3 regions of the Nocardiopsis moroccensis genome follow, and region 3 is predicted to be linked to each of the others. Evidence: riboswitches for the same ligand, from Rfam matches in the RefSeq annotation. Region 3 holds a riboswitch; each other region holds the start of a gene.
What was found. Region 3 has a riboswitch for cobalamin ahead of ACUKCB_RS24635 (ABC transporter substrate-binding protein). Riboswitches for the same ligand answer to the same signal wherever they lie in the genome.
Positions count from the first base shown of each region.

Region 1: linked by a shared signal. The riboswitch ahead of metE (5-methyltetrahydropteroyltriglutamate--homocysteine S-methyltransferase) and the one ahead of ACUKCB_RS24635 (ABC transporter substrate-binding protein) in region 3 are both predicted to bind cobalamin.
Region 2: linked by a shared signal. The riboswitch ahead of ACUKCB_RS04910 (ABC transporter substrate-binding protein) and the one ahead of ACUKCB_RS24635 (ABC transporter substrate-binding protein) in region 3 are both predicted to bind cobalamin.

Region 1 covers NZ_CP199747.1:516,914-527,326, reverse strand. Annotated here, with positions in the region: gene ACUKCB_RS02145 (coiled-coil domain-containing protein) at 1-562, shown strand, start outside; gene ACUKCB_RS02140 (DUF3558 domain-containing protein) at 1,159-2,217, shown strand; gene metE (5-methyltetrahydropteroyltriglutamate--homocysteine S-methyltransferase) at 2,324-4,624, opposite strand; cobalamin riboswitch at 4,765-4,994, opposite strand; gene ACUKCB_RS02130 (polysaccharide deacetylase family protein) at 5,209-6,765, shown strand; gene ACUKCB_RS02125 (polysaccharide deacetylase family protein) at 6,890-8,419, shown strand; gene ACUKCB_RS02120 (quinone-dependent dihydroorotate dehydrogenase) at 8,572-9,711, opposite strand; gene ACUKCB_RS02115 (proteasome assembly chaperone family protein) at 9,708-10,413, opposite strand, start outside.
Region 2 covers NZ_CP199747.1:1,165,294-1,175,706, forward strand. Annotated here, with positions in the region: gene ACUKCB_RS04870 (sporulation protein) at 1-293, shown strand, start outside; gene ACUKCB_RS04875 (sporulation protein) at 431-1,216, shown strand; gene ACUKCB_RS04880 (DUF4097 family beta strand repeat-containing protein) at 1,333-2,112, opposite strand; gene ACUKCB_RS04885 (SMI1/KNR4 family protein) at 2,290-2,793, shown strand; gene ACUKCB_RS04890 (hypothetical protein) at 2,854-3,024, opposite strand; gene ACUKCB_RS04895 (NPCBM/NEW2 domain-containing protein) at 3,305-4,171, shown strand; gene ACUKCB_RS04900 (FecCD family ABC transporter permease) at 4,237-5,298, opposite strand; gene ACUKCB_RS04905 (FecCD family ABC transporter permease) at 5,295-6,386, opposite strand; gene ACUKCB_RS04910 (ABC transporter substrate-binding protein) at 6,395-7,441, opposite strand; cobalamin riboswitch at 7,467-7,648, opposite strand; gene ACUKCB_RS04915 (LamG-like jellyroll fold domain-containing protein) at 8,161-10,413, shown strand, end outside.
Region 3 covers NZ_CP199747.1:5,565,341-5,575,753, reverse strand. Annotated here, with positions in the region: gene ACUKCB_RS24645 (ABC transporter ATP-binding protein) at 1-391, opposite strand, end outside; gene ACUKCB_RS24640 (FecCD family ABC transporter permease) at 388-1,404, opposite strand; gene ACUKCB_RS24635 (ABC transporter substrate-binding protein) at 1,401-2,444, opposite strand; cobalamin riboswitch at 2,504-2,716, opposite strand; gene ACUKCB_RS24630 (acyltransferase) at 2,790-3,881, opposite strand; gene ACUKCB_RS24625 (hypothetical protein) at 4,054-4,440, opposite strand; gene ACUKCB_RS24620 (lysostaphin resistance A-like protein) at 4,760-5,461, shown strand; gene ACUKCB_RS24615 (serine hydrolase domain-containing protein) at 5,889-7,292, shown strand; gene ACUKCB_RS24610 (response regulator) at 7,341-7,991, opposite strand; gene ACUKCB_RS24605 (sensor histidine kinase) at 7,988-9,157, opposite strand; gene msrA (peptide-methionine (S)-S-oxide reductase MsrA) at 10,038-10,413, opposite strand, start outside.

The DNA of each region.
Region 1 (10,413 bases), 1.1 Mb from region 3:
CTACCTCTCCAGTACCAACCAGGAGAAGATCGACCAGCTCGACCAGGCGCACTCACGCGACGAGGTCGCCCAGGAGAACGCGGAGGAGCGGCTGGCGGAGGCCCAGGAGGACCTGGACGAGCTGGAGGACCGCCGGATGGACGTGCGCCGCCTCATCGCCGACCACCCGGAACAGCCCATGCAGCCGCACAACAACCTCACCCCGCGCACGGAGCAGATGCGCGACCTGGTGGTTCAGGAGTTCGGGCCAGGAGAGGACGTGGGCGGCTACGGCTGTTACCGGGCCGTGGGCGGCTGGGTGGTCGGCGAGCACCCCAAGGGCCGGGCCTGCGACTTCATGGTGGACGCGAACGGCAGTATGCCCTCCCAGGAGCAGGTCGACCGCGGCTGGGCGATCTCCGAGTGGGCCCGGGACAACGCCGACGACCTCGGAATCATGTACGTCATCTACCGGCAGCAGATCTGGGACGTGCGCCGCGGCGACACCGACTGGCGCCCGATGGCAGACCGGGGCAGCATCACCGAGAACCACTTCGACCACGTGCACATCTCGATGTTCTGATCGGTGCCGCCGCGGCGGCGGTGCGCCCGTGGCCACATCCGGTCACGGATCCTCCCCGGCGGCGACCGGCGAACGCCCGTCGGAGTCGGTCATGTCACATCCGGAGCGCCGTGTCCACGTTTCGAGACGGGAAACCCCGGCGCGGAGGGGTGTGCATTACCTCCCCCACGGGCACCTGTCCACGGGTCGACATCACGATTGAATCACTCCCAAGGCGACCTCTTTCGCGAGAAGCACGAAACGGTGACGATTCCCCCCGTTACCCCTGGTCCGCCCTGCCCTCCGGACGCCAGTCGCGGTTAGGATGCAACACGTCCCGACCCCTGGCCTGCGGGGAACCGACCCGCCGGCTCCACCGCGGAGGTCGGCGCCCCGTTCGAACCGGGGACACCCTCACGACACGGGGAACTCCCGCCCACGCCGCCCGCTCTCGCCCGCGGAACCGGCGCCCGGAGCGGGGCCACCTCCCCCACGGTTCCCCGTGCTGTCACCCACCCGGCGATCCGCCGGTGGCCACCACGGGAACTCGTGAGAACCCAAAGGCGTGAACGCGCGCCTAAGACAACACGGTCACCACATCACCGGGCGAGGGAGCCATGAGCGAAAACGGACCTTACAACCAGCCACCGCAGAACCCTTACGGTGGCGGGGACGGCACCGGCGGCCAGCCGCCCTACGGTCAGCCGCACGGAGGCCCCTACGGCGACCCCGGCACCGGCGGTCAGCCCGGCTACGGCCAGGCCCCGTACCCGGGCGCGCCCGGGCAGGACCAGGGCATGTACGCGGGCGGCCAGCCGCCCTACGGCGCCCCCGTCGGACCCGGTGGCCCCCCTGGCCCCGGAGGGCCCATGGGCCCCGGCGGACCCGGCGGCTATCCCCCCGCCCCGCCACCCCAGGGCGGTGGCAGCAAGGCAGGCCTGTGGGTGGTCATCGGCGGCGGTGTGGTCATCGTCGTCCTGGTGATCGCCGTGGTCGCCATGCTGGTCACCAACGGCAACCGCGGCGAGGAGATCGCGACCGGATCCGGGGAGACCACGCAGGAGGAACCCGCCGAGGAGGAGCCCGCGGAAGAGGAGCCCGCCGAGGAGCCCGCGACCAACGAGGGCCCCAGCGGTGAGCCGCCCTACGCGCTGCCCGCCGAACCCTGCGACTCCTTCAGCGAGCAGGTCCAGTCCGACTTCCTGCTCCGCGACAGCGGCAGCAAGTACGTCTCCGACAACACCTCCAGCTGCTCCGAGACCGCCGAGGTGCCCGAGGGCAACCCCGACGACGCCTACGGGTACCTGGAGATCGGCTACAGCCTGCCCTACAGCGCCAGCGACTCCAACGAGGCCGCCGCCCAGGACTTCCAGGAGACGATCGACAACATCACCGGCGAGGGCTACAGCGACCGCTACTCGGCGGACGACATCGAGGAGAACAAGGCCGTCGACGGCCTGGGCGACGAGGCCCACCTCGTCGTGACCAAGTACGAGATGCTGGGCAACCTGGTCCCCGAGGCCACGCTCCTGGTCCGTGCGGACAACCTCGTCGTCGAGGTCAACTACTACCTCGACGACTTCAACGGTGACACGGAGGACCTCACCCTTCCGGACGACATCGAGGGCATCATGGTCAACGCCGCCACCGAGGCGATGAACCTGGTCGGCACCTGACCCGGGTCCGGGCCGGACTCCGGTCGGGACACCGAAGGGGGGCCGCGGCTGTCGCGGCCCCCCTTCCGCCGTTCCTCCCCCGTCAGCCCCCGCCGGGGGCCACGGGTCAGCCCCCGGTCGGCGTCCGGGCGCCGATCTCGGCGCGGACCCGGCGGGCCGCCTCCACCATGTTGCGCAGGGCCTGCTCGGCCTCGGCGTAACCGCGGGTCTTCAGACCGCAGTCCGGGTTGACCCACAGGTTCCCGGCCTCCACGTGCCGCACCGCCAGCCGCAGCGAGGCCTCGATCTCCTCCACCGAGGGCACCCGCGGCGAGTGGATGTCGTACACGCCCGGGCCGATCCCCCGCCGGTAGCCGCGCCGGCCCAGGGCCGCCACGAGTTCCATCCGCGAACGGGCCGCCTCGACGCTGGTGACGTCGGCGTCCAGCGCCTCGATGCCGCCGACGATCTGGTTGAACTCCGAGTAGCACATGTGGGTGTGGACGGTCGTGGTCGGTGCGACCCCGGAGGTGGCCAGGCGGAACGAACGCACCGCCCAGTCCAGGTACTCCTGCCGCCGTTCCTCCCGAAGCGGCAGCAGTTCCCGCAGGGCCGCCTCGTCCACCTGGATGTGGCGGATGCCCGCCCTCTCCAGATCAGCGACCTCGTCGCGCAGGGCCAGGCCGACCTGGAGGGCGGTCTCGCCCAGCGGCTGGTCGGTCCGGACGAACGACCAGGCGAGCATGGTGACCGGTCCCGTCAGCATGCCCTTGACCGGCTTGTCGGTGCGCGACTGGGCGTAGGTGATCCACTCGACCGTCATCGGCTCGGGGCGCGAGACGTCACCGAACAGGATCGGGGGACGTACGCAGCGCGAACCGTAGGACTGCACCCACCCGTTCCGGGTGGCGGCGTAGCCCTCCAACTGCTCCGCGAAGTACTGGACCATGTCGTTGCGCTCGGGCTCGCCGTGGACGAGGACGTCCAGGCCGATCTCCTCCTGAAGCGCGATGACGCGGTCGATCTCCGCGCGGAGGATCCGCTTGTACTCCTCGGTGGGCAGCTCGCCCCGACGGTGCGCGGCACGCGCGCGGCGCAGCTCGGGGGTCTGCGGGAAGGAACCGATGGTGGTCGTGGTGAGCGCGGTGTCGGTGGGGGCGCCCCGCTCCTCGGGACGCTCGTAGGCATCCGGGCCCAGAGCGTCCAGGCGGGCGCGCACCCGGGCGTCGGTGAAGGACGGGGGCCGGGTCCCGACCGCGTCGAAACCGGTGTCCGCACCCTCGGACAGGACGCGGCCGAGCAGGGCCACCTCCTCGGCCTTCTGCCTGGCGAAGGCCAGCGCACCGCGCAACTCGGGAGCGAGGGCGGTCTCGGCGTCCAGGTCGATGGGGACATGGAGCAGCGAGCAGGAGGTACTCACGGTGAGCTCGTCGGTGAGGGCGAGCAGGGTACCGAGTTCGGCCACGGCGGCGGGCAGGTCCGTGCGCCAGACGTTGCGGCCGTCCACGACGCCCGCGACCAGCCGGGTGGCACCCAGGCCGGAGACCGCGGCCAGGTCCTCGACGCCCTCCGGGTCGGTGACCAGGTCGAGGCCGACCGCCTCCACCGGGGAGTTCTTGAGCACACGCAGGGCGGCGGCGCCGATGGAGCCGAAGTAGGTGGAGACCAGGAGCGCGGGGCGCTCGGTGAGAGACCCCAACCGCTGGTAGACGCGTTCCAGGTGGCCGACGGCGGCGCGGCCCTCGTCGGTGGCCAGGATCGGCTCGTCGAGCTGGACCTCGGTGGCGCCCGCCTCCTCGAGGTCGCCCAGAAGCTTGGCATAGGCGTCCAGGAGCTGGTCGAGCAGCTCGATCGGTTCCCAGCCCTCGGGAGCGTCGTCGGCGGCCTTGGCCAGCAGGAGGAAGGTGAGCGGGCCGAGCAGCACGGGGCGGGTCCGGAAACCGGCCTCGGAGGCCTCGCGGAACTCCGCGACGGGTTTGTCACCGACCAGGCGCGGCCGGGTGCTCGGGGACAGCTCCGGAACCAGGTAGTGGTAGTTGGTGTCGAACCACTTGGTCATCTCCAGGGGCGGTGCGCCCTGCTCGCCGCGGGCGAGCGCGAAGTAGCGGCGCAACTGCTCGTCCCGGTCCCCGGCCTGGGCCGGGGAGGGGAAGCGGGAGGGGACCAGGTCGAACAGGACCGCCGTGTCCAGCACGTGGTCGTAGGGGGAGAACGTGTTGGACGGGAGGTCGTCCACGCCCGCCTCCCGCAGTTGGGCGTAGACGCCCCTGCGGAGTTCGGAGGCGACGGCGTCGAATTCCCGGGCGGTGGTGTCGCCCTTCCAATAGGACTCACTGGCGCGCTTGAGCTCACGGTCGGGGCCGATGCGCGGGTAGCCGTGCACCGTGGAACGCACGGTGGTCCTGGGAGCCCCCGGGGTCGTGGTCATGAAGCTTCTCTCCCTCGTCGAAAGCCGGGTACCGGCCGCGAGGCGAGCGAGGACGCGGACATGCCGGAGAACGCTTTCTCAGCGCACGGCCGTCTCCGCCCTCGGCCCTCCCTCGGGGCACGGGACCACCGGCGGCACGGGTGCGCCGCCGGGCGGAGGCAGGTCTTCGGACTCGTGGGCGCTTCCGGCGTGAGGGCCGGTTCTCCTAGCAGTCGCCGCTTCCCAGTTCCCGACCTTTCCGGTCGGTTCACCAGTGCTTATGGCGACGGTCGTTCCCACTCACCGCTGCGGGGCAGTCCCGGAGTCGCACCGGGTTCCCTCTTTCGACACGCACCACCCGCCCCGGAGGGCCTCCGAGGTGGAAAGGATGGAGCGTGTACCTTCCACTCCTGCAAGTATAGGAGCGCCCCTCCGCCCCTGACCCCGGCGCGGCCCTCGCCCGCACGAGACGAACCCCCGCCGTGTGCTCGGCATCACAACCGACATCAGCGTTACGTGGGAGAGCGCGCCCCCGCCTCCCCCGCGAACGTTCGTCTGACGATGAACGTGGAGAACCCCAGGTGAAGCAGCAAGACCGTCCGACCATGTCCCCCGACCGGCCCCTACTCACGGTCGCGTTCGCGATGGTCGTCCTACTGGGACTGGTGTTGTCGGCGGCCAGGCCCCCGGGCCTGATCGAGGACACCGCCGAGACCCAGAGGACGGCCGGGCAGCCCGAGGAGGACGTGCGCCTCCCCGCCACCGGCGAACCCGACGAACTGACCGTCGTGGACCCCGCCGCGCTCCCCGGACTCACCGAGACCGAGATCGCCTACGAGGGCGGGAGCGAGGTCGCAGTCAGCTACCCGGCGATCCCCAACGCCGAACCCCTGGCGGACTTCCTGGACCGCACCCTGACCGCCCAGGCGCACGCCTTCGAGGCCGCGAACCCCGGTGCGCGCTCGTTCGTCGGCGAGTGGGGGCTGACCGCGGCGGAAGGCGGGATCGTGGGGGTCCGGATGACCACCACCGAAACCGACTCCGAGGAGACCCGCGAGGGCCACAGCACCTACTGGTACGAGACCGGCAAGGGCGCGGTCCACGGCTCCAGCCGTCTGCTCGCCGGACAGCAGGAGCTGGCCGAACTCAACGACCGGGTGCGCGAGGCCGTGTCGGACACCGCCGCCGCACCCGCCGCCCTGCACCCGATCAGCTCCCTGTACGACTCCGTGGGGTTCAACCCCGACGGAGACCTGGTGGTGGAGTTCGACTCCGGACAGGTCGCCCCCGCCTCCGAGGGCCGTGTCCACGCCGTGATCGACCGGGACGAGGCCCAGGACCTGCTCTCCGACCTCGGGCTGCGCGTGCGCGAGGCCGCGACCACGGGCGTACGCGAGTTCTCGGTGGCCGAGGCCCCCGAGGCGGACAAGGACGGTTCCGAGGCAGCAGCGCCCGGCGTACTGCCCCCGCGCGAGGACTCCGTCGACTGTGCCGACCCCGACACCAGGTGCGTGGCGCTGACCTACGACGACGGCCCCGGCGGACGGACCCCCGAACTGCTGGACGCCCTGGCCGAGCACGACGCCCGGGCCACCTTCTTCGTCACCGGGCACCCGGTCATGGAGAACCCGTGGATCGTGCGGCGCACCTACGCGGAGGGCCACGAGCTGGCCAACCACACGCTGAGCCACCCGGACCTGACGACGCTCGGAACCGGTTCGGCCCGCGCGGACCTGGACACGACCCAGGCCCTGGTGTACCGGGAGACCGGTTACACGATGGACCTGATGCGGCCGCCCTACGGGGCCACGGACGACGGGGTCGCCGAGCTCACCGCGGAACTGGGGCTGGCACAGATCCTGTGGAGCGTGGACACCAACGACTGGAAGGACCGCAAGGCGCACGTGGTCCGCAAGCGCGCCGTGAACGGTGCGTCCGAGGGCGCCATCATCCTGATGCACGACATCCACGACACCACCATCGACGCCTCGGTCGACATCATCCGAGAACTGGACGAACGCGGTTACACCATGGTCACGGTGTCGCAGCTGCTGGGCACGACCGAGCCCGGCGAGGTCTACGTCGACGGCGTACCCGAACCTCCCACGGAGGAGGACGGGGCGGAGAACACCGAGGAGGAGGAAGCGGGCGAGAGGAAGTGACCTGAGGGAACACTTCCGACCCGGGGCGGTGTCCACATGTGGACACCGCCCCGGGGCAGGGTCCGCTCTCCCTTATGTTGCTCCCAGCAGCCGTGCGAGCACCTCCGGACGAGGGAGTCGGGTTTTGTCGTCGAGGAGAGTCCAACCGGACCGAACCGTCCCCCGAGCGCGCCCGGGGACCCGCCCGCTCCGGTCCGGTGCCCTGCTGGTCGTGCTGGCCCTCGCACTGGCCGCCTGCGGGAGCCGGGTCGCGGACGGGGAGGACCCCGATCGGCTCGCCGTGCTGGCGGACGGGCCCCGCGAGGGTGTCGGAGAGTGGCGCGGCGACGCCGGGGACTTCACGGAACACCCGCACCAGCCGGAGGGGGTCCGGGTCAGTGTCGCCCACCCGGAGTTCGAGGACGCCGAGGCGTTCACCGAGAGCCTGGCGGCACGTGTGGACGAGGAGGTCCAGGACTTTCGCGGGGGCACCCGCGACCCGGTGAGCCTGGACATCGGCTGGGAACTGGTGGCCGCGGGTGAGGGCGTCCTCGGGGTACGGCTGGTCCGCACCGAGGAGGACATGCACGGCCTGCGCGAGGGCTACGCGACGTACTGGTACGACGCCCGCACGGGGGGCACGGCCTACTCCACCGAACTGCTGGCCGGGCAGGAGGAGTTGGCCGAGCTCAACGCGATCGCGCGCGAGGACCTGGCCGACGACGGGGACGTGGACACCGACGGCCTGCATCCGGTGCTGCGGACCTATGACTCGATCGGCTTCAACGGCACCGGAGACCTGGTGGTGGAGTTCGACGACGGGCACCTGTCACCGGCCGTCGAGGGGCACGTGCCGGACAGCGCCCCCGGACGCAAGACCGTGGTGGTCGACCACGAGGAGACCGCGCCGCTGCTCTCGGAGCTGGGAGAGCGGGCCCGGAAGGCCGCCCTCGTGGACGGAGCCGACCTGGCCCTGCCCGAGGCGGAGGGCGTCGGGCCGGGCTCCGGCGCCGCTCCGCCCGGGACCTTCACCGCGGGCGACCCCGACGTGGACTGCTACGACGGGGAGACCAAGTGCGTGGCCCTGACCTTCGACGACGGCCCGGTCGAGGCCACGGCGCACCTGCTGGACACCCTCGCCGAGAAAGAGGTGCCGGCCTCGTTCTACCTGAACGGCGACCCGGTCCTGACCCGTCCGGGCGTGCTGCGCCGGGCCTACTCCGAGGGGCACGAGATCGCCAGCCACGGGGACCGGCACGAGCACATGAACAGGATGGCCCCCGAGGCCCTGCCCGGTCAGACGGCCGCGGTGAGCGCGATGGTCCGCAGGCAGACCGGGCACACGGTGGAACTGTTCCGGCCGCCCTTCGGCGCCACCGGCGAGGGGGTGCACGCGGAGATCGCGGGCCAGGGCATGGCCGAGGTGGCGTGGACGGTCGACAGCCAGGACTGGGAGGGGCTGGACCGCGACCAGATCGTGGCGAACGTCCTCTCCCGGGTCGAGCCGGGGGCCGTGGTGCTGATGCACGACCCCCTGGCCCCCACCCTGGCGGCCGTTCCGGAGATCGTCGAGCGGCTGCGCGAACAGGACTACGTGTTCGTGACGAGCAGCCAGGCGATCGGGGGCCCCGAACCCGGAAACGTCTACCCGCCCGACTGGGACGGCGACTGGTAGGGCCGGGGTGTCGGAAGGGCCACGGCAGAAGATCCGGTCGGCGGCCGGAAAGCGGCACGGGGGCGAAGGCGGGAGTCCCCGTCGTCGCCCCCGTGCCGTCGCAGGACATCGGATCCGGGGCGGCGGCTGAACCGTCGATCCGGTTTCGTGCGTCAGTCGGCCCCGGGGGCTTCCGGGACCACCTTCAGCGCCGGGGCCGGGGCGTCGGAGCCGACGGCCTCCTGGATGGACCGGTACCCGGCGGCGCGGACCAGCCTGACCAGGCCGCGGTGGATGCGCCGGGGCCAGAACGGACCGCCGTAGATCAGCCCGGTGTAGCCCTGGACCAGGGTCGCACCGGCACGGATGCGGGCCCAGGCGTCCTCGGGGGTCTCGATACCGCCGACCGCGACCAGGGTCACCCGGTCGCCCACCCGGGAGCGCAGACGGCGCAGGACCTGGAGCGAGCGCTCCTTGAGCGGGGCACCCGACAGTCCCCCGGCACCGGCCGCCTCGACCTCGGTGTCGGGGGTGTCCAACCCGGCACGGGAGATCGTGGTGTTGGTGGCGATGACGCCGTCCAGCCCCTCGGCCAGGGCCAGGTCGGCCACGGCGTCGATGTCCTCGTCCGCCAGGTCCGGGGCGATCTTGACCAGCAGCGGCAGTTCGGGGCGGCCCGCCTCGGCGAGGGCCTCCCGGACCGCGGCGACCAGGGGACGCAACTGTTCCACGCCCTGAAGGTTGCGCAGTCCGGGGGTGTTGGGCGAGCTGACGTTGATGACCATGTAGTCGGCGTAGGGCGCCAGCCGCAGCGCGCTCAGCGCGTAGTCGGCGGGAGCCTCGGCCTCGGGTGTCACCTTGGTCTTGCCGATGTTGACACCGACCACCGGCCCCCGTCGCTGGTGGTGCAGGCGTTCGGCGACCAGTGCCGACCCCTCGTTGTTGAAACCCATCCGGTTGACGATGGCGCGGTCGGCCACGAGCCGGAACAGACGCGGCTTGGGGTTGCCCGGCTGCGGGTGGGCGGTGACGGTGCCCACCTCGACATAGCCGAAGCCCAGGGCGGCCAGGCCGCCCGGACTCTCGGCGTTCTTGTCGAAACCGGCGGCCATACCCAGCGGCCCGGGGAACTCCCGGCCCAGGGCGTGGACGGTCAGCTCGGGTTCACGCGGCCCCAGAACCCTGCCCATGGCCTCCGCCACGCCGGGAACTGCGGTCACACCGCGCAGCGCGGCGAAGCTCAGCTTGTGGACCTTCTCCGCGTCCATGTGGCGCAGGACCGAGCTGAAGAGGATCTGGTAGAACACGGTCATCCGTTTCCGTCTCCCTCGCGTTCCGCGAGGAAGCGTTCGAGTTCCGCGCCGAGCTCCTCGGCGGTGGGCAGCCCCGACCCGTCGTCGGACAGCGGAACGGTCCCGCCGTCCTCGTCCGAGCGCGAGGACATGATGTCGTCGTACTGGCGTTCCAGGTTGGCGACCACGCGTTGGATCTCCTCGGAGGCCGCGACCTGCTCGGCGATCTCCACGTCCGTGGCTCCGGCCACCTCCTCCAGGTCCTCGGTGGACACGGCCAGACCGGTGGCCCCGGCCACGTACTCGGTGGCGGCGATGGCCGCCCGCGGGTACGTGGACTGGGCGAGGTAGCTGGGCACGTGGATGGCGTAGCCCACGAAGTCGTGGCCCTTCTCCCCCAGGCGGTATTCCAGCAGGGAGACCGCGCTCCCGGGCACCTCGACCCGACCGATCCACGGGGTGTGCCCCGCCACCAGTTCGGGCCGGGTGGAGTGCGGGGTGACCGTGACCGGCCGGGTGTGCGGAACCGCCATGGGGATGCCGTGGGTACTGATGGACAGCGAGACGGCGAACCGCTCGACCAGTTCCTGGACGGCCGCGACGAAGGCCTCCCACTCACGGTCGGGCTCCGGGCCGTGCAGGACCAGGAAGGGGTTCGCCTCCTCGTCGTGCATCCGGTACAGGGCCAGTTTGGGCGGGCTGTACTCGGTCCAGGCGTTCTCG
Region 2 (10,413 bases), 1.8 Mb from region 3:
AGAAGGGTGAGATCCCCGGCACCCGTCAGAAGCTGCCCTTCTACCAGGAGCTCGAGTACGCCGCCGCGGGTCAGTACGAGGGCCTGGAGTCGCTGGAGCTGACCTTCCTCACCGACGACGAGGGTGTGGACGTGGTGCTGGAGCTGGACAAGAAGCCCGGCATCCTCTTCAGCGAGGGCGGCGACACCCTCCTGCGCCTGAGCATCGAACACGAGGACACCGACCCCGAGGAGATCGCGGCCAAGCTCCACGAGTGGGTCCACGCCATCGCCGGCAACCGCAGCCTGCTCTAGGCCCTGTTTCCGGGCGCCATTGAGCCCGGGCACTCACCCGAGTGCGGCCGGATGATCACAGGGGCCCGGCCGCACTCCCAGACTCCGGGTGCGCTCGCCATCCCCGGCCACGCACCCACCGGGAAAAGGAAGTATCTATGGTCATCAAGCGTCTGCTCGCCGGTATCGGATTCGGTGGAGCCTCGGTGGAAACCTCTCTGGACTCGTCCGTGACCGTTCCGGGGGGCTCCCTGCGGGGCACCGTCGTCATCGAGGGCGGCGACGTCGAGCAGCAGGTCGAGCAGCTCACCGTCGGCCTCCAGGCCCGGGTCGAGACCGAGGTCGGTGACCACGAGGTCAACAGCGACATGGAGTTCCACCGGGTACGCCTGGGCGAGGGCGTGGCCCTGGTTCCCGGACAGCGCTTCCAGGTACCCTTCGAGCTCTTCGTGCCCTGGGAGACCCCCATCACCGCCCACCGTGGCCGCCATCTGCACCGCATGAACCTCGGCGTGAACACCCGTCTGCACGTGGCGAACGCGGTCGACCCCGGCGACCTGGACCCGGTGGGCATCGAGCCCCTCCCCGCGCAGGCCGCCATCCTGGACTCCCTGTTCTCCCTCGGGTTCACCTTCAAGCACGCCGACCTGGAGCGGGGTCGCATCGCCCAGACCCGGCAGCGGCTGCCCTTCTACCAGGAGATCGAGTTCCACGCCCCCAGCCGTTACCGGGGCCTGAACGAACTGGAGCTGTCCCTGGTCACCGACGAGCACGGTGTGGACGTGGTGCTGGAGCTGGACAAGAAGCCGGGCCTGCTCTTCTCCGAGGGCCGCGACACCTTCCACCGCTTCACCGTGAACCACCACGACGGCGCCGGACGCGACTGGACGGGCCACCTGCACCAGTGGATCGACTCCCTGGCGGGCCGCAGGGACCTGTTCTGAGCCAGGCCGGGTCCGGGGGCGATCCCCGGGCCCGGGGCCGCTCCTCGCAAGCGCCCCGAGGGCGCCGGCCGCGAACCTCTCGGGGATGACGTGGAGACCGGGAACCGGGTCAGGAGTCAGTCGGCCGGGACCAGGGAGATGGTCCCGTTCCCGGTCCGCGCGGTGACGGTGTTGTCGCTGGCCTCGTCCACCGGGACGTCGGCGACCACCCGACCGTTGTCGGAGGTCTCGAACACGGCGTAGGAACCGCCGGGCAGGGCGATCGTGGCGTCACCGTTGTTGGTGCTGACCTCGACCTCGGAGGGGGCTTCGGCGAACGCGGCGTCGATGCCGCCGTTGTCGGTGGCGGCGCTCAGGCTCTCCGAGCCGATCCCGGTGAGGTTCATGTCCCCGTCGACCGAGGTCAGGGTGAGCGGTCCGGTGACGTCGGAGATGTCGAGGCCGCCGTTCCCGGAGCTGATCTCGACCGGGGCGCTGAACCCGGACACGGTGACGGGGCCTTCGTCGGTCGCCACCGTCAGCGCGGTGTCGGCCGGGACGATGACCTGGTAGCGGATCCGGCAGTCGGAAAACGCCGCGCAGTTCGTTTCCAGGCGGAGGGTGTCGCCGGTCAGTTCCCAGTCCCCGTTCGGGTTTCCTTCGGCCTCGCGCTGTACCCGTACCTCGTCGGTGCCGCCGGGGACGATCTCCAGCGCGGCGTTGTCGTTCTCGACGATGAGCAGTTCGGGTACGCCCTCGTAGCTCTTCTCCTCCCGATCTCCCGGTTCACCGGAACCCGGGTCCTGCCCGCATCCGGCCAGCAGGGACAGGGACAGGAGAACGCTTCCGGCGGTGAGCAGCCTGCGCCGCACCTCCTCGCGGACGGTGCGGGACGTCGGCTCCTGGGATCCTTCCACGGTCCGAAGCTAGCACGCCCGCAGGTGTCGGACACCCGTGGGTGCCGAAGGGCACGGAGCCCCGGGGGAGTGGGGCCGGGACCACTCGCCGGGAGCTGGAGTCCGTGATCCTGGCCGGGTGCGCCGCAGGCGCGGGCCCCTCGGGCCGGTGTCCGTACGGGGCACTGTCGTCCACCCATGATCGATCTCTCCTTTCCCTCGATGCTGGAAGACCTCAGGAGGACCCATGGCGCCCGGGACATGGACTTCGAGATGTACGAAGCCTTCGAGCACCCTGACGAGACCGCGTGGTGGTACCGATTGTGGACCGGCAACGAAAAGGTCGACGGCAGCGAATTCCGTTTCTTCGGCATGGAGGGCTCGGGCGGCTACACCGGCCTGTGGCTGGTCCGGGAGGGTCGGCCACTGACCGAGCAGCCCGTGGTCTTCCTCGGCTCGGAGGGGGAGATCGCGGTCATGGCCACCGACCTCGGGGATTTCCTGTGGCTGGTGGCCCAGGGGTATGGACCGTGCGAGGTCATGGAGTGGAGCGACGACGGTCCCTGCGAGCCCGACCCCGGCGTTCTGGAGGTCGCCCGACGGCACGCCCCCGACGCCCGCTGTGCTCCGGAGGAGATCCTCGGGCGGGCCCGGGAGGAGTTCCCGGACTTCCAGGGGTACATCGACGCGCAGTGCCGGTGAACGGGGCCGGCCGCCACAGCCGCCGGCCGTGCGAAAACGGGGCGCCCCGGCCCCGGGCGGTCAGAGTTCCAGCCATTCGCCCCGGGTCAGTTCCCGGAACCGGTCGAGTGCCTCGGGGGACGGATCGCGGACGAGAAGGCCCGCGCCGTCGTCGCGGAGGAACTCCCGGGCTCCGTTACGGCTTCTGAGCCCCTGGGCGGGAGCACCGGCGAGATCGAACGTTGTCGTCATGTGTGGACGGTATCCGCAGCCGCCCTCGGTTCCGGGAGCAAGGGCCAAGGCAGCCTCGTCCGTCGCGCCGGGCAGACCGGGCCCCTGGGCCTCGGGCCCGGTGAGTCGCGAAGCCGCAGGTCCACGTGCACCGGTCCATACGGTGCACAACAAGACATAGGTTGCATAAATCTTTTTCGATCTGAATGTATTCCTTGGTTGGACAAAAAAGCAGCTCGGAATGGCGGTCGCATCCGACCTGCGGCATCATCCCCACATGTCGAAAATGTGGTTCTTGGCCATGCTGCTAGCGATCACTGCCCTGCTCGGCTTCGCGTTCTTCGTCCTCTGGGTGGGCGGTGGCATCACCAAGGACTCCGCTTGGGAGTTCGCCGCCTGGGTCAGTGCGGCCCTCACCGCGGTCGTCATGGCCGTGGCCGCCTGCGTCACCCTGTTCGTCAGGGTCTCGAGGAGGAAGGACGACGGGGGCGTGGCCTGGCCGCGCAAGCCGTTGGAACTGACCCGGGGAGCTCTGTCCGCGGTGATCGCGGGAACGGTGCTGCTGGGACTGGTCCTCGGAGGAGGTATCGGCTACGGCGGTGCGGTGATACGGCAGGACCGGGAGGAGCAGCGTTCCGAGGACGAAAGCTCCTCGTCCTCCTCCACAGCGGGCTCCGAAGGCGGTGAGGACGACGAACCGGAGAGGCCGACGGACGGGACCGCCGAGGACTCCCCTCCCCCGGATGAGGACCTCTCACCGACGCGAACCCCGGTGGAGGCCGCCGACCAGTGGGGGCTCTCCCGGCTGGAGGTCAAGGAGAGCGGGCACCACTACGGCACCGGCACCTACACCGTCGACGGCCGGGACTACACGGAGACCGTCCGGTTGAACAGCTGCAAGACGTGCTCCGTCGAGTTCGACCTGGGCCGGGATTGGACCACCTTCGAGGCGTTGGTGGGCCTGAGCGATGACTCCCCGAGCGATGTGACGGTCGCGGTGCGGGTGCTCGCGGACGAAAACCTCCTCGCGACGCACACCCTCACCCTGGGCCGGACCGAAGAGGTCTCCGTCGACGTCGAAGGAGCCCTGAGGCTGCGCCTGGAGGCGGAGAGGGTCGAGAACTCGGGCGGGACGGCCGTCTGGGCCGACCCCACCGTGGCGCGCTGACCCGCCACCCGCACAAGCTCCGATCCACCCGCAAGCCCCGACGAGGCCCGGCGGGCGGGTCCCGCTCATCCGCCCCGGCCCACCCTGCCGCCACGCGCCAGCAGGTACAGCAGGTAGGGGGCTCCCAGGATCCCGGTGACCACACCGACCGGTACCTCGCTCCCGCCGAAGGCGGTGCGGGCGAGCAGGTCCGAGCCGACCACCATCAGCCCACCGCAGGCCGCGGCGGGAAACAGCCCGACGGCACGCTCCCGCAGCAGCCGCCGCACGATCTGCGGGGCCACCAGCGCGACGAACGCCACGGGCCCGGCGACAGCGGTGGCCATGGCCGCGAGCGCGGTCGCGGTGAACAGCAGGACGGCCCGGGAGAACTGCACCCGGCCGCCCAGGGCGGTCGCGGTGTCCTCACCGAGCTGGAGCAGCGCCAGCGGACGGGCCAGCGCGAACGCGACCGGTGCCAGGACGGCGAGTGCCAGAGCGACCGTCGCCACGTGCGGCCACTCCCGGTTCGCCAGACTGCCGGTGAGCCAGAGCATGGCGCGCTGCGCCGTGGTGAGTTCGGTGCGGGTCAGCAGGTACGAGGTCGCCGCGCCCAGCATCGCGGTGAGCGCGATCCCCACCAGGACCAGCCGCTGCCCGCTGACCCCGCGCCGGTAGGCGAGCAGGTACAGCAGCAGCGCGGTGCCCACGGCCCCGACCAGCGCACTGGAGGCGACCGCCAACGCCGTACCGCCGAAGGCGACGATGGCCAGCACCGCCGCGGTCGTGGCGCCCGCACTGACCCCGATGATGTCCGGGCTGACCAGCGGGTTGCGCGCCAGCCTCTGCAACAGGGCGCCCGAGAGCGCCAGCGCGGCGCCCACCCCCAGCGCGGTCAGGGCGCGCGGCAGCCTCATCTCCACCACCACGTGCGCCGCCATCACACTGCCGCGCCCGGTGAGCGCGCCCACCACCTCCTCCAGTCCCATCGCGAAGTCGCCCACGGTCAGCGAGACCAGGGCCACCACCGCGGCCAGGGCGGTCAGCAGGCCACCGAGCGCCACCTCGGGCCAGTACACCCGCACCGAGAGAGCGCCGAGGCGGACCACCCCCGTACCCGGCATCAGCGCTCCGGAACGCCCGGTCACAGTCCCGCCGCCCTTCGCCGCCGCACCAGGAGGATGAAGAACGGCGCACCGACCAGAGCGGTGACGATGCCGACCTGGAGCTCCTCGGGGCGCGCCACCACCCGGCCCACGACGTCTGCGACCAGCAGCAGGACGGGCGCCAGCACCGCCGACCACGGCAGCACCCAACGGTGGTCGGGGCCGACCAGGGCGCGCGCGATGTGCGGGACCGCGACCCCCACGAAACCGATCGGACCGGCCGCGGCGGTCGCCGTCCCGGCCAGCAGCACCACCGCCAGCGCGCTCGCCCCGCGCACCAGCCACAACCGCGTCCCCAACGAGCGGGCCAGCTCGTCACCGAGCGCCACCGCGTTCAGCGGGCGCGCCAGCGCCACCGCCAGCACCAGCCCGGCGGCCAGGAACGGCAGCGCCTGGAGCAGCGCAGCACCGTCGGCCCCGGCCAGGGAACCCACCACCCAGAACCGGTACTCGTCCAGGCTCGCACGGTCGCGCAGGATGATCGCCGAGGTCAGCGACCCCAGCAGGGCCGAGATCGCGGCGCCGGCGAGCGCGAGCCTGACCGGGCCGGCCCCGTCCGGGCCCAGCGACCCGACGGCGTAGACCGCGCAGGCGGCCACCGCCGCGCCCAGGAAGGCGAAGGCGACGTAGCCCAGCAGTGCCGACACCCCGAGCACGCTGATCGCGAGGACCGCGGCCAGGGCCGCCCCCGCGTTGATGCCGAGGATGCCCGGGTCACCGAGGGGGTTGCGGGTCACCCCCTGCACCAGGACCCCGGACACGCCCAGGGCCGCTCCGACGGCCAGCCCGGCGAGGGTGCGCGGCACCCGCAGGTGCCGCACGACCAGGTCGGTGTCGGAACCGGTGAAACCGGCGTAGGCGGCATACACGTCGGCCACGGACAGCTGCTGGTAGCCGACCAGTACCGACGCCAACAGGGCCCCGGCGAGTACCAGCAGCGCCGCCACCAGCCCGACGCTTCGGCCCCAAGGACCGCTGAGCAGCCCGGAGCCGCCGGACGGGGGCCGCGGTTTCCGGTGTGGTTCGGCGGGGGCGGGGGACAGGGGCCTTTCGGCCACACGGTCGGCCATCGCCCGGCCTACCCGAACAGGTCGGAATGGATGGTCCCGGCGACCTTGGCCACCGCGTCCGCGCTGCGTACGCCCGCGGAGCGGTCGGCGAAGGTGAACCCCTCGACCCGGCCCTCGGTGACCGCGGTCAGGTTGGCCAGCGCGGGGTCGTCCATGATCTGCTCGATCTGGTCGGCGGCGTCGGCGGAGGTCATCCGCGCGTCACAGCACACGTCGACCAGGATGAAGTCGGGGTCGCGCGCGATCACGTCCTCGGTGGCGACGTCGTGGTTGCGCCTGCCGTCGAGGTCGGCGAAGGCGTTGACCCCGCCCGCCAGGTCGATGATCTCGGTGGAGAAGTCCGGCCCGCCGGCGACCCGGAACCCCTGGTCGCTGGGCCGACCGATCATCACGGTGGGCCGGTCCTCCTCCGCCACGCGGCCGTCCAGGGTCTGGGCGACCTCCTCCACGGTGGCCTCCATGTCGGCGATGACCCGTTCGGCGCGCTCCTGTTCGTCGAAGAGGGTTCCCAGGTCGCGCAGGTCGGCGTAGACGTTGTCCATCGTCACCGTGGCGGGGTCGATGGTCTCGTCGGTGCGGCCGTCCTCGCTCGGGCACAGCGGGGACAGGATCCAGCTCTCGACGCCCAGTTCGCGCAGGGAGGCCCGGGTCCCCAGGCTCTCGTCGGTGAACACGCCGTTGAATCCGGAGAGCACGAAGTCGGGCTCGTGGCTGAGCAGTTCCTCCAGGCTGGGCAGGTTCGGGTAGTACTCCTGCTCGGCCTGGGCGGCGGCGTGTTCGTCCATCACCTCGGCGTCCAGGAACGCCGTTCCGACCAGGCGGTCGCTGATGCCCAGCGCGTGGGCGGTCTCGATAGCGGGCTGGTAGGCGGCGAACACCCGCTCCGGTGGCTCTGCCGCGGCCACGTCGACGTCGCAGTTGCGGATCGTCTCCCCGGCGGTTTCCGGGGCGGGGGAGGAGGGTGACCCGCCGCAGGCGGTCGCGGCCAGCAGCAGGGCGAGGACGGCGGCGGAACGGGCACGGCCCAGGGCCGCCCGTGCGTCGGTGGGCTTCATCGAACAAACCATCCTTCGTGGTTTGATGACGCGGACGGTCGCAGCCGGTCTCCTGGCTCCCGGAGTCGGGCGCTTGCGCCCCGCACCTCCCCCCTTCCCGGACCCGTGCGGGTCCAGTGGTGTGTGGGAGGCGCCCTCCGGTCACAGTGGCGAGGACCGCGCCGGATTCCCACCGGCTTCCCGTGCACTGCGACGTCGACGAAATGAACTTGTGTCGGTAATCAACGGATCACGGTAGTACACCGGGGTTTCCCCGGGGAAGCCCGCTCCCGCTTGCCGTCGGGCCCCTGGATCGGCAGCGGGAGCGGGTGCGTGGATGACGTGACCGGGCTCCTGGCGCGGCGAGGCCGGTTCCGACCCGGACCCGCCCCGGGATCGTGAACGCGGGGCACCACCGGGTCAGAGGAGTTCGAGGCCCTGGCCTGTGGTTCCGTGCCGCGCCCGACAGGAGGTGAACCCGAGATCTCCGGATCATTAGGTTCAAACCTTGATTGGTTGTCCGATCTCGGCCACAAGTGCATATTTTGGGAGAATTGAGGAGGAGGGTGCAGGCCAAGGGAATTCTGGTGCCTTGAGTGAAGTGGGTCACGGGTTCCGTGTTCGCTTTGTCCTGTTAACTTCCTTCTCGGTTTCAGGAACCGGTCGAGGCCGCCCCGCAACCGGGGCGCACCCCACAAGCTCGGCCATCCCCCATACCTGGGCCTAGAGAGCACACCGCCATGCCCCGCGCCGTGCGAGCAGTGACCGCTGCCGCCCTGTCAGCCGCGTTGCTCACCCCCTTCCTCCACTCGACCGCGCACGCGCAGGAGGAACCCGGCTCGTCCCCTCAGGAGGGTTCAGCCTCCACCGCGGAGCTCTTCGAGCAGGCCGCCGTCACCCGGGCCGGCGAGACCGGTGAGCCGGTGGAGATCGCCGGAGCCACTACCGAGACCACACGCCATCTGGCCAACCCCGACGGCAGCTTCACGATGGAGCAGAACGCACACCCAGTCCGGGTGCGCGACGGCAGCGGGTGGACCCCGGTCGACACCGACCTGGTGACGGACTCCGACGGCAGGGTGCGCCCCAGGGCGGCGGCCGCGGACATCGCCTTCTCCGGCGGCGGCGACATGGCGTTGGCGAGCATCGGGCTGGGGTCCAACTCGGTGGAGCTGGGCTGGCACGAGGACCTGCCCGCACCGGTACTGGAGGCCGACAAGGCCACCTACCCGGACGTCCTGCCCGGCGTGGACCTGGTGCTGACCGCGGGGGTCGACGGCTTCGGCCAGGTGCTGGTGGTACACACCCCGGAGGCGGCACGGCACGAGATGCTGGCCGACCTGGAGCTCGGCTTGGCCACCGAAGGCGTGACCATGCGGCTCGGTGAGCACGGCAACCTGGACGCCATCGGCGACCGCGGCCAGGAGAGCGTGTTCAGCGCCCTCGCCCCGGCCATGTGGGACTCCTCGGGCGAACAGGACATGGCCGAGGACGCCACGGTCATGGCACCGACCGGTGCCCGCACCGCGCTGCTGGACGTCGATCTGGCCCCGGACAGCATCCGCCTGGTCCCGGACACGGCGATGCTCACCGACGAGGCCACCCAGTACCCGGTCTACATCGACCCCTCGGTGGCGGTCAGCCGGGTCGGGCGCACCTACGTCAACCGCAACTACCCCACCCAGTCGTACTGGAACTACTCCACCTCGCACACCCCCGGCGTGGGCTACGAACCGAACGAGGCCAGCACCAAGCGGGCGTTCTGGCGGTTCAGCATCGACTCGCGCACCCGCGACGCTGACATCACCCGGGCCACCTTCCGAGCCAAGGTCACCCACGCCTACGGGTGCACCAACGCCCAGGTGCAGTTGTGGCGTACCAACGCCATCACCTCCAACACCACCTGGAACTCCCAGAACCCGTCCTCGTTCTGGAACACCAGGCTCGACACCCGCACCATCAACGCCGGACGCTCCAACTGCCCCGGCGGAGCCTCCCCGACGGTGGAGTTCAACGCCACCGACGGGTACGTGTGGAGCCGTGACGCCGGGCACGCGACCACGACGGTCGGGCTGCGCGGCAACGAGACCCGTTCGAGCAGCAACTGGGACTGGCGCCGCTTCGCCTCCAACCCCACCCTGCAGGTGGACTACAACAACCCTCCTGAGGTCCCCACCCAGGTGTCGGACTCCCACGGCGGCCCTTGCTCCACCGACCCCGACGACCCCCGGCTGATCAACGAGACCCGCCCCACCTTCACCGCCTACGTGCGCGACCGCGACTCCACCTCCGCCAACCGGCAGAAGGTCAAGACCCGCTTCGCGTGGTGGGTGGACGGCGAACGCCTGGATGACGTGGACACCGCGAGGACCGACATCGCCGTGTGGTCCTCCGGCTCCTTCCAGTCGGTGCGCTCGGGCACCCTTCCGGAGAACGTGCTGATCACCTACCGGGCCAACGCCAACGACGGCGTCTCCTGGTCGGGCTGGTCCACCCGCTGCTACCTGACGGTCAGCACCGACCGCCCCGAACAGGGCCCGGAGGTGACCTCCACCGACTACCCGGCCGGGGACGCCTTCCACGGTTCCACCGGGCTGCCGGGCGAGTTCACCTTCTCCAACAACGGGGTCGAGGGCGCCACCGGCTACAAGTACGCCCTCAACGACGACTCCTGCGTCACCGAGGTCGAGCCCGAGACCCCCGGCGGATCGGTGACCGTCACCCTCACACCCCGCCTGGAGGGACCCAACCGGATCTACGCCCGCACCGTGGACGCCTTCGGCAACTCCTCCGACTGCGTCCTGGCCCACACCTTCCTGGTGGCACCGCCCAGCGACCCGGTCGCGCACCTGGCCTTCGACGAGGGCCAGGGCGGCCGCGCCGCCGACGCCGTCGACCCCGACCGCGGGGCCACCCTCTCCGAAGGCGTGGAGTGGGTGCGCGGCCGGGTCGGCGCCGTCGACAACCCCGACACCAACCCCACCCCGCGCCTG
Region 3 (10,413 bases):
CCCGCGTCACGGCCGCCAGGTCGTCCGGGCCCATGGGTGACCAGGAGCGGCGGTGCGGGATGCGACCCAGTGCCACCACGTCGCGGACGGTCAGCTCGGTCTGGGTGTGCGCGTGCTGCTGGACGGTGGCCACCCGCCGCGCCACGGCCCGGCGTCCGACCCGGTTCAGCGGGCTCCCGTCCAGGGTGACCACGCCGGCGGAGGGGCCGAGTACCCCGGCGAGCAGCCGCAGCAGGGTGGACTTGCCCGACCCGTTGGGGCCCAGCAGGCCGATGGTCTCCCCCGGCCGGGGGACGAGGGTGACGCCGTCGAGCAGGATACGGCCGCCGATTCCGAGGCTGACCCGGTCGGCGCGCAGCCCCTCCCCCGAGGCCCGGACGAGTTCGTTCAAGTCTTGCTCCTCACGCGGTACAGCACGGCGACGAAGGCGGGCACGCCGATGAGGGAGGTGACCACCCCCACCGGGATCTCCTGCGGGTCCAGCGCGGTCCGGGCGACCGTGTCCACCCACACCAGGAAGACCGCGCCCGCCAGCACGGTGACCGGCAGCAGCCTGGCGTGGGAGGAGCCGGTGAGCGCACGGGCGGCGTGCGGCAGGACCAGTCCCACGAAGCCGATCGCGCCGGCGGAGCTGACCAGGACCGCGGTGAGCAGCGCGGTGGCGCTCAGCAGCAGCACCCGGGCCCGGCCCACCTGGACGCCCAGGTTCGCGGCGGCCTCCTCACCGAAGGCGAAGGCGTCCAGGGTGGTGGTGTTCGCCAGGCAGACGGCGAGCACGAGGCCGAGCACGGCGGCGCACAGGAGCACGTCGGTCCAGCCCGCGCCGCTGAGGGAGCCCAGCAGCCAGAACAGCACCCCGCGGGTGGTCTCTGCGTCCGCTGAGGTCAGCACGGTGAACGAGGTCAGCGCCGAGAACAGCTGCATGGCCGCGACCCCGGACAGCACGACCCGGTCCATACTGCCGCCCAGGGAGTGGCTGAGCAGCATCACCATGGCGAAGGAGAGCAGGGCGCCCACGAAGGCACCCGCCGACAGCGAGACCACACCGGCGCCCCAGCCGAGCACGATCACGGCGACCGCACCGGTGGAGGCGCCGGAGGAGACCCCCAGGACGAAGGGGTCGGCCAGCGGGTTGCGCAGCAGGGACTGCATCACCGCGCCGCACAGGGCCAGCCCCGCCCCGCAGACCGCGGCGAGCAGGGTGCGGGGCATCCGCAGGTTCCACACGATCCCCTCGCGCAGTTGCGACAGCGGGCTCTCGCCGAGGCCGAACCGCGCCGCGACCGACCGCCAGACCTGGGCCGGGGTGATGTCGGCGGGGCCGATGGTGACTGCGACCGAGACCGACAGGGCCAGGAGCAGGAGACCTGAGGTGATGAGCAGTGCCGGGCGGGCACCTCTCACCGGGTGTACCCGAGCTCGCGCAGGCCGTCCGCGACCAGCTCGATGCCCTCGACCGTGCGGATGGAGGGGTTCATCGCCTGGCCGCTGAGCAGGACGTACCGCTCCTCGCGCACCGCGGTGAGGTTGCGGGTGGCCGGGTTGGTCTCCAGGAAGGCGATCTTGGCCTCCGCGGTCTCGGCGGTCTGGGACTCACGGGTCAGATCGCCGAGCACGATGACGTCGGGATCACGGTCCGCGACGGTCTCCCAGTTGATCTGGGGCCACTCGTCGTGGGTGTCGTCGAAGGCGTTCCGGGCGCCGACGGCGCCGGTGATGGCCCCGGGGGCGCCGCAGCAGCCCGCGAGGTAGGGCGACTGGGAGTTGGCGAACCAGTACATGAGGCTCACGTCCGAGACCTCCAGGTCCTCGGTCGCGGTGTCCACCCGGAGCTGGAGTTGCGAGACCAGTTCCTCCCCGCGCTCCTGCACCCCGAAGACCTCGGCCAGATCGTGGATCTCGCCGTAGACGGAGTCCAGGGTGAGCGGTTCGCTCCGGGAGCCGTCCCCGCCGCTCTCGTTGTCCTTGCCCGCGGCGCAGTCGGTCGGGGAGACGTAGGTGGGGACGCCCAGTTCCTCGAACTGTTCGCGGGTGGCGACGCCGCCGGTGCCGAGCGTGGAGACGAAGGAGGCGGTCACGAAGTCGGGGTCGGCCTCCAGGACCCGTTCGAAGGAGGGGTTGTTCTCGGCCAGCCGGGGGATGTCGGCGTTGGCCTCCTCCAGCCCCGTCATGATCGGGTCGGTCCAGGTGGCGGTGCCGACCACCCGGTCCTCCAGGCCCAGGGAGAGCAGGATCTCGGTGGACCCCTGGTTGAGGGAGACCACCCGTTCCGGGGGTGTGTCGAGGGTGATCTCGTGGCCGCAGTTGTCGATGGTGCGGGGGTAACCGGATGCGGTGGCCGCTTCGGTGCTGTCGTTTTCCCGGTCTCCCGGGACACCGCAGGCGGTGAGGGCGAGGGCGGGGACGAGCAGGAGGGCGAAGGACGGGAGCGCGTGACGCGGCATGGGGACGCCTCGGGTTCGGGGCTCGAACGCGGAGCCCGGCACGGGTTCGCCTCCGCGCACTCGACGCGGAGGGGCCAGCAGGTCTTCGGACTCGGGTTCCTCCGGACGGGGTGCCTTCCCGGGTCGGTGCCGCGCGGACGCTGCCGCCCGCGCACCCGTGCCCCAGTGGCTCGCGTACCCCGCCCGTCCCCCACACCGCTGCGCGTCAGTTCCGGATTCGCACCGGATTCCCTGACCACCTGAGTGGTACGACTGGCCCGGGAAGGATAACAAGGGCCGCGTGCCCCTCCCGGCCCCGGGCGCGGTTTGCCCCGGGGGTCCGTGGGCGGCGGTGGTGCGGCCGGATCAGACGATGACGCGCAGCAGGGGGACCCGCTGGGCGAGGGCCACCAGCACCAGGCTGATCGCGGCGGTCGCGACTGCGTAGCCCACGGCGGCGAACAGCGCGAGGAAGCCGTCGGGCACGCCCCAGAGGTCGCGCAGCGTGTACAGCACCATGACGTGCACGAGGTAGACGCCGAGGCTCAGCCCGGACGCCACCCGGACGGCCCGCCTGGTGGCCGCGGCGGTCGGACCCTGCGCCATGGCCAGTCGGGTGCCCGCGGTGCGCAATACGAGGTAGGCGCCCGCCCCGGCGAGGATCATCGGCAGGGAGAGGAAGCCGTAGAAGTACTCGCCGGCGGGGCCCCACTCCCCCGCCATGCGGGCGGCCGTCCCGGCGCCCGCGGCGGTTCCGGCCACGCCCAGGACGAGCGCGACGGCTCCGTAGCGCGTGGTCCGGGGGCCGGTGTCGGCGGTCAGCAGCAGCCAACCCAGCAGGTAGTAGCCGAGGAACGGCAGGAAGCGGGTGACGGCGCTCGCCCCGCCGGCCCCCTCGACCAGGGACAGCAGCTGGTCGGCGATCCCCACCGCGAACGCCACCCCGGTCAGCCACCACAGCCCGGTGCGCGAGGTGTGTGCGACCACCGTGCGCAGGAACGGGGTGAACAGGTAGAGGCCCGCGATGACGTAGAGGAAGTACAGGTGGATCGACGGCGATCCCGAGGCGGCCTGGGCGGCGGCCTGGGAGGCGTCGATGCCCTCGCGCCAGTAGTGCCAGAGCAGGTAGGCGGCGCTCCAGACCAGCAGGGGCACACCGATCCTGGCCCACCGCTTGCGGTAGAAGTCACCCGCGCTCTCCTCGCGTGGGCGCAGCAGCAGCGCGCCGCTGATCATCACGAACACCGCGACGCACCAGCGCACGGCGGCGTCCACGACGTTGGCCGTCCACCACGTGGGACCGCCGAGCTCGGCCTGGAGGGTGCTCACCAACGGGGAGTAGGCGTGCACGAGGATGACCGCGACCATGGCGGCGACGCGGGCGAACTCCATCCAGGATGTGGCCGGAACGGTTGGGGGTGGGGCCTGGGCGCCCACCGGGGCTCTCTCGACTCGCACCCCCCATCGATACCACTTCGTTATCTTCGAGTTCAACCCGCGTTACCGATCGGAAAGCCCGGACGGCGGCGGGCCCCAGCGGCTTCCGGCAGCGCGGGCACGGCACGGCGGGCTGGTCCGAGCACCGGCCCGCCGTGCCGCGCCGTTCGGTCTCCCGTCGGCCGACGAGGGCTCAGCCCTCCTCGGGGATGGCCGCGGCCACCACGTCGCGCTCCTTGCGACCGAACAGGGGGAACAGGATCCGCAGACCCTGTTCCTCACCCGGCACGGTGACCACGAAGGACGAGTTGATCACCCGCTCGCGGATGCGCGAGCGGACCAGACCGGCCCGGCGCAGGGTTATCAACAGTTCCTTGGGCTTGGCGAACGTCGGGTCCGCCTCGAAGATGAACAGACGCCGGTCGGTCATCGCCAGGTACATGGGGACCGGGCTCGGGATCATGACCATGCCGCTGCCCAGGGCCACCGAAACGGCCGCGGTGGCCGCGGTTCGGCCCACGGAGACCGACTTGAGGTTGACGATGGTCGTCACCTCGACCCGCTCGTCGGATTCGAGCATGGGTTCGAGGGTCGCGAGAAGGTGCCGACGGCGTCTTCCGTTCACGGGTACTGCTCATGAGGGGATCGTGCGGAACCGGACGGGGGGTCCGTCCGGCGACGACCGGGGCCGCGTGCGCCGGCGCCTGCCCGGGCCGGAGGGGTGCGGCGGGGACCGGTCGCCGTGAAACGTCGCCCCAGCCTGCCACAGGGCCCGGGGACGCCGATCGGCAGCCGGTTCGGCAACGGCGGGGCCGCGGTCGGTCCGGGAGCGGTCTCCGGCGCTAGGTTGGTCGGTGACCGAGCCGTCCACAGGACGCTCCCGAACCTCCGAGGCCCCGTTGAACGAAACTCCCCCCGCACCGGCTCCCGTCCGCTCGTCAGCCCTCTTCCTGGCCGGAGCCCTCCTGTGCTTCGTCGCCCCGCCGCTGGCGGTGGGCATCCTGGCCCCGGTGCCTCCGCCGCCCTGGACGCTCATCGCCCTGGCCCTGGTCGAACTCGTGGCCGCGACGGCACTGGTGCTCTGGTGGCTCCGCCGCCGAGGGCTGACGCCGGCCGACGCCGGACTGACGTGGCGTTCGTGGAAGCGCGACGCGCTCATCGGCGCCGCGACCGTGCCGCCGCGCCTGCTCCTGGAGTTCGGTGTGCTGATCCCCATGGCCGGAGGGATCGACAACCCCGGTGTCCAGGAGGTGCTCACCAACGCCTCGGCGGGGCTGACCGCGCTCACGGCCGCCCTGGTCCTGGGTGTGGTCGGCGGAGGAGCGGCCGAGGAACTGTACTTCCGCGGTTTCCTGCTGGGAGCGCTGCCGAAGCTGTTCGTCCACCGCAGGGCCGCCCTGTACACGGCAGCCGTGGTCTCGGTGCTGCTCTTCGCCGTGCTGCACCTGCCGACCTCGGCGCCCGACGTGGCCGCCATCATGGTCGCCGGACTGGTCTACACGGCCCTGTTCCTCACGACCCGCCGGATGACGGCGACCGTGGTGGCGCACTCGCTGTGGAACACCGCTGCCGTGGTGGCCGTACTCGTGATCTACGGCTGAGTCCCGGTCAAGACCGTCCCAGACCCCTGGGCCAGGTATCGGCCCCATGGGAGCTGAACGCGACCCGCCACCCCGGGAGGCGGGTCGATCGGCCGCCGTCGGGTGCACGGTGCCCGGCCGCCCGATGCCTGGCGGCCCGGTGTCCGGTGTCCGGTGTCCGGTGTCGAGGGTGCCGCTCGCGGCCGTGCAGCCGATCTCTGCCGATGGTCATGACGCGGACCTGGTTCGAGGGCGACTGTCTGCAGGGTGAAAAGGAGGGCGGCCCACGGGCTTCGGCCTCAACCCTCCGGGCGAACACGGCTCACTCTCCGGGGTGAGGCGCAACGGTGCTGCGATGGTTAACGTTTCTTCCATGATGACCCGACGCGGGATGAGATTCCTTTCCTCTCATCTTTTTCCAACCCTCAGATCCGCTCTCACACTTTCCATGACAGTCGGCATGGCTTTTATCTTTACTTCGCTTCCGGTGCACGCCGACACAGCAGGAGAAGAACTGGTCGACACCTACCAGGAGGCGTACGACAACCCCGGCCTGGCTGTGGCGGTGATCGACGGTGACTCGGTCGAGACCATGGTCCGCGGCAAGGATGGAAACGGGGAAGCCATCACTTCGGACACACGTTTTCGGATCGCCTCGATGAGCAAGTCGATGACCGCGGCGTCGATCATGCTCCTGCTGGAACGAGGAAATTTCGATCTCGACGATCCGGTCGTCGATGTTCTACCGGAGTTCACCATGGCGGATCCGCGGTTTCGCGACATAACGGTCCGTCACCTCTTGAGCCACACCTCGGGTCTGTCGATCAGAACAAACAACGAGTACGCGTTTCCGCCCCCACGCAGTGCCGAAGATTCCGTCAACGCACTCGCGGACAAGACCTTGGACGCCGCCCCGGGTGCGCAGTACGAGTACCACAACACAAACTACTCGGTGGCCGCGCGGATCGTTGAGCTCCAGTCAGGAAAGCCGTTCAACGAGTTCATGGAATCGGAGTTGTTCGCCCCGCTCGGCATGAACGGGACCACCGCCACGGAAGGCTGTTCGGATCCGGCGGACGGGTTGGCTTCAGGGCACGAGACGATTCTCGGCCTGGCGTTCACCGTCCCGGAGATGCCCGGCACATGCGTGGGGAACGGCGGTGTCGTCTCGTCCCTGGACGACATGGTGCGGTGGGTGCGGTTCAATCAGGGAACGCTCGGTGTCGACCTGTTGAGCACAGAGTCCCTGGAGGAGATGCACACGGCCCAGCCAGGAGCCGATGGCCACGGTTTGGGATGGGAAGTCCGTCCCGAACAGGAGTGGGCTCCGCAGCCGCTGATCGGCCACGGCGGCGCCTTGGCGACCTGGACCGGCGACATGGTCTTCTCACCCGGAACCGGAGAGGCCGCGATCGTTCTGGGCAACAGCGCCGGTGCGCCCGGGCTGCTGTCGACGAACCTGCTGGCCGAACGGAGCGGTGCGGAAACGACCCGGATGAGCAATCCTCTGACCGTCGTGAACGCGGTCCTGCTCGGACTGACCCTTTTCCTGGGTGCGGTCCTCACGTTCACCGTGGTGCGCGCGCGGCGCTGGGCGGTGCGGCGCCAGAAGAGCAGCTGGCCCGGAGTGGCGCTTCGGCTGACGCCACTTGCGCTCGTGACCGTCATCGGGGCACTTCTTCCGACGCTCATCGGCGTCCAGGGCGGCTCGTTCAGCTTCCAGTACTGGATCGTCGCCGCCTGGATGATGCCTCTGCTCGCACTACTCTCCCTGGTGTGTCTCACACTCGGTACAACCGCGATCATCCGCCGGGTCCTGTGTTACGGAAAGGCTCGGAGACAGGTGGCGTGAACCGAACCCTCCGAGACCCGCGAACCGACCACCGCCGGGAACGGGAGATCATTCCGCGCGGACGAGGCCGTGTTCGTAGGCGTAGATCACCACGTGGACGCGGTCCCGCAGCCCGAGCTTCATCAGGAGCGCCCGTACGTGGGTCTTGACCGTGTTCTGGGTCAGGTGAAGCTTCGCCCCTATTTCGGCGTTGGACATGCCCGCGACGATCAGTTCGAAGACTTCGCCCTCACGCGGGGTGAGGGCGTCCAGCGCATGGGCGTCGGTCCCCGGTGAGCGGCGAAGCATACCGATGATCTTGGTCGCCACACCCGGTGCCAGGGCGGACGTGCCAGCGGCGACGTCATGGACCGCCCGGCAGAGTGCGGCCGGACGCGTGTCCTTGGTCAGATAACCGCTCGCGCCGGCTCGGACGGCGGCGACCACGAGCTCGTCGGCGTCGAACGTCGTGAGGATCAGCACCCGCGTCGACGGTGACAGGCGCGTGATCTCCTCGGTCGCGCTGACACCGTCGAGCCTGGGCATCCGGATGTCCATGAGCACCACGTCGACGCGGTGGGAGCGCACGACCTCGATCGCGGACCGACCGTCGCCCACATCACCGACGACCTCGATCCGCGGGTCGGCCTCCAGCACCGTCCGGAGCGCGCCGCGCAACAAGTCCTGGTCGTCGGCCAGGAGTACCCGTACGGAGCTCATTGGAATTCCTTGGTCGGTAGTCGCGCAGCCAGCATCCATCCACTCTTCCGCGTCACGGTGAACGTACCGTCCGCGGCTTCGACCCTCTCCCGTGCGCCCACCAGTCCGGTCCCCGCGGAGCCGCCGTGCAGCGCGCCGGCTCCGCCGTCGTCATGAACCTCAAGGAGGGCGTACGGGCCCTGCCACTCAAGGCGGACCCGCACGGCGACCGGAGGTCGCACATGGCGAAGCGCGTTGGTGATTCCCTCCTGTGCGACACGAACGAGGGCCAACTCGGCCCCGATCGTCAGCGGCCTGCGTTCTCCGGCCTCCTCGAAGGTCACCCGGTGCAGCGGTGTCGTCGCCGCCTCCGCCAGCTCCGGCAGTGCGGCCACGGTCAGTGGACGCTCGTCCCGGTCGGGGCGTTCCGCATCCAGCACGGTCAACATGGCTCGCAGCGCCCCGAGCGCGTCGCGTCCCGCCTCGGCCACGTCCTCCAGTTCCCGGCTCGTGCCGACGTCGCTCGTGGTGACAGACGCCGCATCGACCCGCGCGACCATGACCGTGAGCGAGTGAGCGATGACATCGTGCAGGTCACGGCGGATATGCGCCCGTTCGGTGGCGATAGCGGCATCCAGTCGTAGCTGCTCCGCACGAGCGGCCCGCTCCCTCCTACGGGCCGCCGCGATCGCGGCGGCCCACACCGCGATGACGATGCCCATTCCGATCGCGCCCTGGACCAGGGGTGCCCACCCGGGGACGGAGCCCTCGATCCGGGTCCAGGAGAGCAGCCCGGCGATGACGATTCCGATGAAACTCACCAGGAGCGCGGCGAGGCGCAGCCGAGGTTCCGCGACGGTCGTGAACCGCCACAACGCCAGTAGAAAGCACACCGCGGACGGAAGCGCGCTGGGCTCCCACCCGGGCACGGGCGTCAACACCAGTCCCAGCATGGCTGCCGAGGCGACCGCGAAACCCGTGGCGGGGCGGCGGCGGGCCACCTCGATCGCGGCGTGCAGTGCCACCGCCGCCAGGACTGTCGCCGTGACCTGCCATGCCCGTGCTCCGTTGAGGACGAGGAGGGGCACCACCAGTACCGACAGCGGCGCGAAGACGCAATGGACGATCAGGTTGGCCCGGAACGCCCGCGCCTCGCCTCGATCGTCAGGAATCGGATGTCCTTCCATGGTCACCTCGGTGCCGGGTCGGCAGGCCGCGGAGGAAATGGCGCGATCGCGCCGAGCACGATTAAACCACGTTGTCCACGGACCCGACCCACTGCCATGGAGTGCCCGGTGATCTCACTCTTCGGGGTGAGGAACAATGGCGTTGCGACCGTTACAATCGGCGCCGCGGTGACCGGAGATGCGTTACGCACTCTTCTGGATCAGGCCCGCACAGAGGCTGTGAACTGGCTTTACAGGCGATCCCCGGGCCTGGTCGAACGCCGGGTGAACACGTGGGACCCTCGACCCTCCCTTTCACCAACCGCCCCGATTCCGCTGACCCAATCCTCATACATGACCCCTGGACGATCCGGTTATCCGGCAATCCAATTCACACGATGTGGATTTCGGGGTTCTGTTGCGCGCACCGGCCCGCACCCGAATACCACCTACTCGGACTGGTACCACCGGCGCGGGCCCGGGGTCGGGAACTGGCATCCAGGAGTTCGTGGAGGGGCGCCGTCCTGCTCGCCGCGAAGGAGTCGCGGGGCCGACCGCGTCGAAGGCGTCCGCCAGCGCGGCAGCGTCCAGCGGATGGCACAGGGCGTTGTCGAAGTCTTCGCGCAGCCGGGAGGCCAGGAGGACGTCCTCGTCGCTTGAGCATCAGCCCTGGCCCCGGTGGGCAGGGCCGGTCGCGAACAGAACTCTGCGACGGCCGGTGAGCAGGCAGTGCGGTCCGATGGTGCGGCCAGGCCCGGCGAATCGCTGAAAACCCCCGCTCTGGCACGCCCCGCCATCCGCGCGGGGCCGTGAGGGCCCGACCATCATCGACTGGCGGCTGAGGCCGCCGCTCAGCCGCCAGTCAAGCGTGCGCGGACGCACTCGTGTGTACTCGGAGGTACTACTCAGCCGCGTCATCGGTGGTGGCCACCCCGATGGGGCAGCTGGCACCGGTGCCACCGATCCCGCAGTACCCGCCCGGGTTCTTGGCGTCGGACAGGTACTGCTGGTGGTAGTCCTCGGCGAAGTAGAACGCCCGGAGCGGGGCGATCTCGGTGGTGATCGGGCCGTAGCCGGAGCGGGTCAGGGCCGGTTGGAATGCGTCCCGAGTGGCCTCGGCGGCCTCACGCTGGGCCTCGGAGTGGTAGTAGATCGCCGACCGGTACTGGGTACCGACGTCGTTGCCCTGGCGCATCCCCTGGGTCGGGTCGTGGCCCTCCCAGAACACCTTGAGGATCTCGGTGTAGGAGATCTTCGCCGGGTCGAAGACCACGCGC